DNA from 2 places in the Corynebacterium kutscheri genome. Region 2 is predicted to be linked to the other one. Evidence: riboswitches for the same ligand, from Rfam matches in the RefSeq annotation. Region 2 holds a riboswitch; the other holds the start of a gene.
The links. Region 2 has a riboswitch for cobalamin ahead of UL82_RS04695 (energy-coupling factor ABC transporter permease). Riboswitches for the same ligand answer to the same signal wherever they lie in the genome.

Region 1 (4,615 bases), 150 kb from region 2:
GTACAATGGCGATACCTACTAACAAAATCACACCACGGATAACCGCATAGTCGCGATTAGTAATCGCATCCATAGTTAGCATGCCTACCCCAGGTAGAGAGAAGACAATTTCTACCACGATAGAACCAGAGAGCAGGCTGCCAAAACTTACTGCCAACATGGTAATCACAGGGATAAGTGAGCCACGAGTAATATGTTTTGCAATAATCAGTCGCTCACTTACTCCACGAGTACGCGCAGAACGAATAAAACCCATATCGGAAATTTCCACAAACCGATTACGAAAAATCTTAATAAAAGGTGGTGCAATTGCTACTACTAAGCAAATTACCGGCAGCCATAATCCTTTGCCGCCCTTCCATCCTGATGCAGGTAGAATTCCCCACTTCACAGCAAATAGGTTGATAAGAACTAGTGCTAACCAAAAGGTTGGCATTGCCGAACCAAGATAGCAGCCAGCCATAATAATTTTGTCAGGCAAGCGACGGCGAAATAATGCAGCTACAGTGCCAGAAAAAAGCACCACTAAGATAGTCACTGCCAGAGAAACTATCGAAAGTATAAATGTTGCCGGCAACGCTTGTGTAAGTTCGGTAATTACCGGTTTTGAAGTAATTGCCGAAGTACCTAAATCGCCTTGCAACAGTCCACCAAGATAGCGGGCATACTGGATCAAGATATTGTCATTAAAGCCAAGTTCTTCTCGAAGTGCAGCAATCTCTTCCTGAGTCACTGCCACTTCATCAATCCGCAAAAGCTTTAATACTGGATCACCAGGGGCAAGATAAACTATACCGAAACTAGCAATAGTGAGAATCCATAAATTAAAAAGGATTCCACCACAGCGTGTTGCAACGCTTGATAATTTAGGATTCAACGTCCAAATCCTTGGTCACCATTGCAAACTCAAGATCGTTACTAGGAGTTACCCAACCGCGCACAGTGTTTTTAAAACCGGCCGATTCGTTAATAAACAGCACATAAGAGCCTAATACGTTATCGCGGATATAGGCGGCAATATCTCGCATACGCTGAATACGTTGCTCAGGATCAATAGTGGCATTGAACTGCTCAATCATAGCGGTCAAAGCTGGATCATTGACTTTGCCGTAATTAAGGGCACCGTCTGGCAAGTAAGAAGAGTTCACAAAATAAGAACCATCACCGCGGGTAAGCGTGGACATCGAATACGTTGCGATGTCCCAATCACCAGCAGCTAAGTATTCATCAATATTTTCCGATAGAACGATCTCCATACTCATACCAAGATTTTTAGCTGCATCCTGGATTGTTTGGGCGATTTGTGGCAACTCTGGACGAGAATTATAAGTAGCAATCTTGAGATGAAGTGGCTGTCCTTTATACATGGCTACGCCATTATCAAAACTCACCCCTGCGGCTTCAAAGAAAGCACGCGCCTCAGATTCTCCATAAACAGGCTTTACAACATCTGGAGTTACTGGGAATCCTTCCGGCATAGGGCTGGTTCCAATCTCGCCATTGCCCTTCAAAATGGTATTAACCATAGATTCGCGATCAAGTAAAGCATCAATGCCTTTGCGGAACTCAAGTTTATTAAAAAGTTCCCCATTAGTACTACCAGCTAGGTTATACATTAAGTCATAGGTACGAGTTCCAGGGACGGTTTCGACCTCAATACCGGCAATGTTGCGCAATGAATCAATATTTTCCAGACTTAACCGATGCGCAATATCTACCTGACCGGACTGTAATGCTAATAGCCGGGAATTCACATCCTCATTCGCGCTCAGGGTGACTGAATCTAGTCGTGCAATGCCATCCCAGTAGTCCTCGAAACGCACTAATTCGGAATCACCAGTCGTTGAAAAACTCGTGAACTTAAACGCTCCGGTACCCACTGGGTAGCTTTCATTAGCATTAGGATCAACTATCACCGCATTGTAATGAGCAAATTGCGATGGTAACGAAGCATACTGAGTAGTTGTGGTGATCTCTAGTTTGTGCCCCTGGGCAGTCATTGACTCAATATTAAGAGTTTTAGCTAATGCTGGATTAGCGGCAATAGCAGACTCAATATTTGCTTTAACTACCTCGGCATCCAATGCGGTGCCATTATGAAAAGTTACATTTTCCCGGATTTGAAAAGTCCAATGTTGTGCATCTTCGCTTTCCCAGGAAGTAGCTAGCTTTGGTTCAATTTCTTTAGTATCTGGGTTAACAGCCACCAAAGTTTCTAAGGCACCCGAATTTAAGAAAAAAGGATAAGCTACCAAGTGTGGATCTTCGGTGTTCGCATGATAAACAAGCTCTAGATTAAGGTGTTTGCCATCACTATTTGAGCTGACGTCTTCGACACTGCAAGCGCTCAGCGCTACCGCAGCACTTATAACAACTGCGGTGATAGCCTTCATTGACTTCTTCATTTTTTCTCCCACTAGTTCAAAATGTGAACTGGGCAAAGAAAAATGCGCAGGCACTCCCCTTGCTCCAGTGCCGCGCATTTTGTCGAGCATCATTAGAAAGAACCACCACGTACACAAGCTGTCTTGCTGAAGATAGCACCGTCTAATCATCTACTTAATAGTGTTTCCACGCACCACTAAGCGATAAAAAGTCGATCCCCAAGACAAACTCTTATCCTAAGATCTCGATAGTGCTCCAGCAGTTCTCCTGGCTTTAAAGGTCAAACACATACCCACTGCCTTCCCAGCTTAATTAAAGCCAGTGGCTTATGATCACTTTCTTGTGCGTATGCTTCCTTTTAACAGTGGCGGGACCGCTTCGGATTTTCACCGAATTCTCTCTAGGCTGATCAATGCACCAGAGCACTCATGCGCTAGCATGCGATACTGATAACATATCGGTACCGTTACATGCCAACATTACAAAGGTACCTCAGTTTGTGTAAAAGTGGCCGTTTTCAACTATTTATTAACTGAAAACGGGTGGATAAGTACAAATCTTGTAGTTCTATATTCAGGGGTATTTTTTAACAAAAATCCGGTAAAAAATACCCCCAACAGCTTAAAACGCAATCCAAATTGCGTTTACAAGTACGTAAGGGCGTAATAAAAAGTGAGCTAATCCTCACCACTTAAAGGGGTAATATTGAGCTCTTATCAGGATTAAAACTTTTCCTTATTACTATCGGCTACCGGAACCTGTCCACGCTCAGGCTCGCCATGGACAGTAAACTCCACCACTTGGCCTTGCGCGTCGGTCATATGATATTCCGCAGAATGTATTTCTTCTCCACCGAGTTGCTCATCTTCCTCGACTAACGCCTCATCAGGTAAATCTTCTTCGGAGACAAAACTGGTTGTATCGGTTAACTCTTCAACCTGATATTCATCAGATTCAAACTCGTCTAAGCTAAAGTGCACTTCACCATCACTATCAAGACTTTGAGAAACTTCATTTAAAGCAGTATCGAAAAGTTCCTCATCTTCTAGATTGGATTCCTGCATAATTGCCCCCAATTCTTCAGCATTTTCTGCGGTGTAGTGACGATCTGGGCGCAGACGCAAACTTAGTAGTGCTCGAACTCGGGCTCGACGCTGTGCTTCTTCTTTGATCTGACTAAATCCACGTAACCAGGCAGCCATTAACACGATAATAAGCGCAATGCCGATATACCCTAACACTGGATATACATACTGCATGAGCACTTTAAACCCTGCAAAACTAATAGCAAAACCAGCCAGGCAACCAATGATGAAAATCTTCCGGTAGTTTTCTGGTTTACGTGCAGAAAGCCTACGACCGAGAGCATAAAACATGCCGATGGCGGTATTAAAGATCATCAGATAAATAATGATCGCCATAATGATGCCCAAGATCGGATGGATCTCATTAACTATTGCTAATAACGGCATATCCGCGTTGCCAACAATATTAATATTGACCAGCAAAGAGAAAGTGGCTACAGCCATAAGCAGCGCATACATAATCCCGCCAAGTAAGCCACCCAGGCCTGCTTCTTGGGGATTTAAATTGTCGCCGCCGATAACAAGAGACATTGATACGGCTAAAATGAGCGCTAAACCAGAGTAATTCAGTGCTGAAATCCACCAATTAGGCAATGGCGATTCCATCGCTTCTGCTACCTGGAATACCTCGCCAAAATTACCCGGTAGATGTAGCAGCGAATAAATTCCAACTACTAGCACCGCAATGATAATCAGTGGCGTAATTCCGCCGATAACTCGGCTAACCTTATCAACATCTAACATGCCACATGCCAGCACCAATATCAGCATTAATGCCGATCCCACCCAGGTAGGAAAACCCCATTGCTGCTCAAGATTGCTACCAGCACCGGCCAACATAACAAAACCAATAGAAAAAAGCGTGACCACAACTGAAAAATCGAGGAATTTGCTTACTACCGGGTGAGCTACCGAAGAAAATACTACATTGTGTTCACTAGCCTGGAAATAGCTTCCCAACTGCAAAAATACAGTTCCAGCTACTGCCATAATGCTACCAGCTAACAGCATGCCCCAAATTCCACTGCTGCCAAAAGATACAAAATATTGCATTACTTCTTGGCCAGAAGCAAAACCAGCCCCTACTAGTAGGCCAACAAAAGACAGGGATATTCCAATCGAACGTGCGATAGACATAAAAAGAA
Region 2 (4,615 bases):
GTGAATCCAGATCAAAAAAGTTCGTTGTCCAAGCCGTTGGGCACTAGCTTGCCACATAACCTGTGAGGTCGTAACAAGCATGGTAGACATGCGATAAGTTTGTGCGATAACTTGAACCAGTGTTTCTGGAAGATGTAGTTTGTGTAGCCCAGATAGCACTTGTGGAAACGGGGTAGTAAGCGCAAATAGCATGGTTGAGCTCATTGCAAGAGTACTTCTGCAAAGAACGATGATAGCGTTAGATATGCCGCCGTCGATAAGCACAAAACCTGAGGGGGTGAGTGCAAAAATAAGTGGGCCAAGCCCCAGCGCAATAAAGGTGGCTGGGGCAAGAACCAATGAAAGATACACACGCAGTGGAACACGAGAAATCAATATCAAAGCGATAAGAATGCAAGCTAAGAGGCTAAATCCCTGCCACGAGTGCATAATAATGCTTAGAATAGTTAATCCGAAGAAGAGGACTGTCTTTTCTAAAATATGAACCTGTGCCCAAGGGCTTTTCGACGCGGCTTGCTCTAGTGGGTTCATTCTAGTTTTCTGAAGTACTTATTATCGCTTCAACAGCTGAGTCTTCGGCGTTCTTGCGTCCACGAAATACGCCCAGGGCATAGCCTAGAAAACCGGCTCCCAATGCTGCTTGAAGAGCAAATAATCCTGATTCTACTTCACCGGGAAGCTCACCAATAAGTGGTTCAAACCAGGGCTCATAATCTGGGTTTTCTTCGGCGATAAGTGTTTCAGCTGTGGCATCGGTACCAGCAAAAGGCTCTTCAATATCTTCACTACCAAGGTTAAAGAACATAGGGAAAGCTGCAAGAAGTGCAATGAGACCGATAAACAGAAAAGTTGTTGTTCTTTTACTCATGATTTACACGCCTTTGGTAGTACTAGTGGTTATTTTTGGATCGACGGCTTTTTCAGGTGTGTGAGGTGTAAAAATAAATCCCAATACCTTGAGTTCCTTATCCGCAATAACACGAAGAGAGCGGAAAATCATGACCGTAATGAGAGCTTCAATAATTGCAAGCGGCAGTTGCGTCGGTGCGTAAAGAGCAAGGAAAGTCGCGAAGGCATTTCCGATACCTGCTCCATGGTGCGCGAGGGAAAGCTGAAGCGCTGTCATAACGTAGGTAGATAAATCAGCGATGAAAGCGGCAGCAAAGACTGCGACGTCAAAGCCTGAACCTAATTTTCGGCTGAGTAAAAAGATTCCATAACCAGCGTAGGGGCCAATAATAGCCATAGAGAAAATATTTGCGCCCAGAGTTGTAATACCGCCATGTGCAAGTAAAAGTGCTTGGAAGAGTAAAACGATGCTACCCATAAAGGCCATAACAGGTGGTTTAAATAGAACTGCTCCTAATCCGGTACCCGTAGGATGTGAAGAGGAACCAGTGACTGATGGAATTTTGATTGCCGAGAGAACAAAGCTAAATGCACCAGCAGCGCCTAAAAGTAGGCCCGTTTCTGGGTGTTCTTTTAGTTGCGTACGCACTCGATTGGCGCCATAGACCACAAACGGAGTTGAAGCGGCTGCCCATGCAACGCAATGGGTGACCGGAAGAAATCCTTCTGCAATGTGCATAGGAAAACCAGATCTTTCTTTAGTGACAAAGGTATGCACCTCGCATACCTGGATGAATATGTCCGTTGCGGCAAGGGTTTCCTGGCTTCTACCTTGAGGGATACCCCAAGTGCCTTTCCCTTCCTATCGAATATCGACAGTGGTATATGAAAGACTAAAAATACAGTGGCGAGGGCCGCTGCCGGATTTTCACTGGCATTCCCACTTAAAACCGTAACAACTGAACAATAGAGTGTTATTAGTGCGTAGGAGGAAAAATTGATGTTTTATGGTGAAGCTCACTGACAATGTGGGTATTTGTGTACACGCTTAGCTGATATCACATGCAATGTGGGACTTTATTGCTCAAGAAGATTTTAAGGGTTAGTTAAGTTTTGATAATGATGATTGTTATTTGTGTAAAAAAATGTTGTGACCTGTGGATTTGTGTTGTTGGGAAGTCGTGTGTAACTTTGTTCCAGTCGCCGCGAGCACCACACAACACAAACAAGGTTGTGTGAAACAAACACGGTGGCAACAATAAAAATTTTTTCCCAAAGAAAAACGAAACTTGACAATAACAGGAAAAGTTTTGTAAGGTTTTTCTTCGCTGCAATTACTTAAACTTTTTTAAAGTGACTGTAGTACAGCATTTCACCTTATTACAGCAAGCATTGTTTGTTGTGTGGTGGGTGTGGGTTGTTTGAGAACTCAATAGTGTGCCAAATCATTTGTTACAACATGTAACACACAGAATCTAGTGATTAATGATGAATGCTGAATAAGTGTTTGTGTTTGGTCATTGTGTTGTGTGTTATTGTTTTTTGTTTTACACATATTTTCTTTTTCTTATCACGTATTCACATATGTGTTTATTGTGGTGGGGGATAATGGTTTTTGTTTTTACGCCTGATACTGTGGTGATCAGATGTCACTGATGGTGTTGTGGTGTGACCGGCAAGTGACCATGATTTGTTTTCTTGTTTCTTATCTTTTTTCTTCAATATAGTTTTTAGGATTTTATTGTGTTGAGGGTAAGGGGCTGGGGGATGGTTGTGGGTGCTTGTTAAATACTAAAAATTGTTTTTGTTTATTTTTTGCCAGTTGTTGGGCTTTCCCAATAATTTTTCTTATTTTTTGTGGAGAGTTTGATCCTGGCTCAGGACGAACGCTGGCGGCGTGCTTAACACATGCAAGTCGAACGGAAAGGCTTTCTTGCTTGCAAGAGAGTACTCGAGTGGCGAACGGGTGAGTAACACGTGGGTGATCTGCCCCTAACTTCGGGATAAGCTTGGGAAACTGGGTCTAATACCGGATAGGACCACATTTTAGTGTGTGTGGTGGAAAGTTTTTTCGGTTAGGGATGAGCCCGCGGCCTATCAGCTTGTTGGTGGGGTAATGGCCTACCAAGGCGTCGACGGGTAGCCGGCCTGAGAGGGTGGACGGCCACATTGGGACTGAGATACGGCCCAGACTCCTACGGGAGGCAGCAGTGGGGAATATTGCACAATGGGCGCAAGCCTGATGCAGCGACGCCGCGTGAGGGATTGAAGGCCTTCGGGTTGTAAACCTCTTTCGCTAGGGACGAAGCTTTTTTGTGACGGTACCTAGATAAGAAGCACCGGCTAACTACGTGCCAGCAGCCGCGGTAATACGTAGGGTGCGAGCGTTGTCCGGATTTACTGGGCGTAAAGAGCTCGTAGGTGGTTTGTCGCGTCGTCTGTGAAATTCCGGGGCTTAACTTCGGGCGTGCAGGCGATACGGGCATAACTTGAGTGCTGTAGGGGAGACTGGAATTCCTGGTGTAGCGGTGGAATGCGCAGATATCAGGAGGAACACCGATGGCGAAGGCAGGTCTCTGGGCAGTAACTGACGCTGAGGAGCGAAAGCATGGGGAGCGAACAGGATTAGATACCCTGGTAGTCCATGCCGTAAACGGTGGGCGCTAGGTGTGAGCCTCTTCCACGGGGTTCGTGCCGTAGCTAACGCATTAAGCGCCCCGCCTGGGGAGTACGGCCGCAAGGCTAAAACTCAAAGGAATTGACGGGGGCCCGCACAAGCGGCGGAGCATGTGGATTAATTCGATGCAACGCGAAGAACCTTACCTGGGCTTGACATGTACAGGATCGGGCTAGAGATAGTTTTTCCTTTTTAGGTCTGTATACAGGTGGTGCATGGTTGTCGTCAGCTCGTGTCGTGAGATGTTGGGTTAAGTCCCGCAACGAGCGCAACCCTTGTCTTATGTTGCCAGCACATTTTGGTGGGGACTCATGAGAGACTGCCGGGGTTAACTCGGAGGAAGGTGGGGATGACGTCAAATCATCATGCCCCTTATGTCCAGGGCTTCACACATGCTACAATGGTCGGTACAACGCGCTGCGAGCCTGTGAGGGTAAGCGAATCGCTGAAAGCCGGCCTCAGTTCGGATTGGGGTCTGCAACTCGAGCCCATGAAGTCGGAGTCGCTAGTAATCGCAGATCAGCAACGCTGCGGTGAATACGTTCCCGGGCCTTGTACACACCGCCCGTCACGTCATGAAAGTTGGTAACACCCGAAGCCCATGGCCTAACCACGTTTGTGGAGGGAGTGGTCGAAGGTGGGATTGGCGATTGGGACGAAGTCGTAACAAGGTAGCCGTACCGGAAGGTGCGGCTGGATCACCTCCTTTCTAAGGAGCTTATATTTTTTGTTTTGTTTTTGTTTATCCGGGTGGAGCACATCACCCACGCACATTGTGTGTGGTGGGGTGAAACAAAAGACTAGTGTGTGAAACATCCATGATGTCATCATGGGGTAGCTGGAGCATGACACAGGTTGTTTCATGTGTGGTTTGGTGTGCTGTTGGGTGTCTGGGGCAATCCTTGTGGGTTTGTTCTATATGTGGCTTCAACCAAAAAAGCAACAATGATACTTAAAGTGTGTGGTTGTTTTTTTGTTGGGGTTGTGTTGTGTGAGAACTGTATAGTGGACGCGAATTTTTTAGCAATATTTTTAGCAATTATTGTTTTTAACATGAATGCATTGTTTATGTGTGTTTGTGTTTTGTTT

Region 1: another riboswitch for cobalamin. It lies ahead of UL82_RS04000 (ABC transporter substrate-binding protein); the one in region 2 lies ahead of UL82_RS04695 (energy-coupling factor ABC transporter permease).

The regions. Positions count from the first base shown of each region.
Region 1 is NZ_CP011312.1:864,670-869,284, reverse strand. Features, by position in the region: gene UL82_RS04005 (ABC transporter permease) at 1-877, opposite strand, end outside; gene UL82_RS04000 (ABC transporter substrate-binding protein) at 867-2,405, opposite strand; cobalamin riboswitch at 2,626-2,822, opposite strand; gene UL82_RS03995 (YkvI family membrane protein) at 3,108-4,607, opposite strand.
Region 2 is NZ_CP011312.1:1,017,900-1,022,514, forward strand. Features, by position in the region: gene UL82_RS04685 (energy-coupling factor transporter transmembrane component T family protein) at 1-531, opposite strand, end outside; gene UL82_RS04690 (energy-coupling factor ABC transporter substrate-binding protein) at 533-868, opposite strand; gene UL82_RS04695 (energy-coupling factor ABC transporter permease) at 872-1,588, opposite strand; cobalamin riboswitch at 1,641-1,819, opposite strand; rRNA gene UL82_RS04700 (16S ribosomal RNA) at 2,704-4,235, shown strand.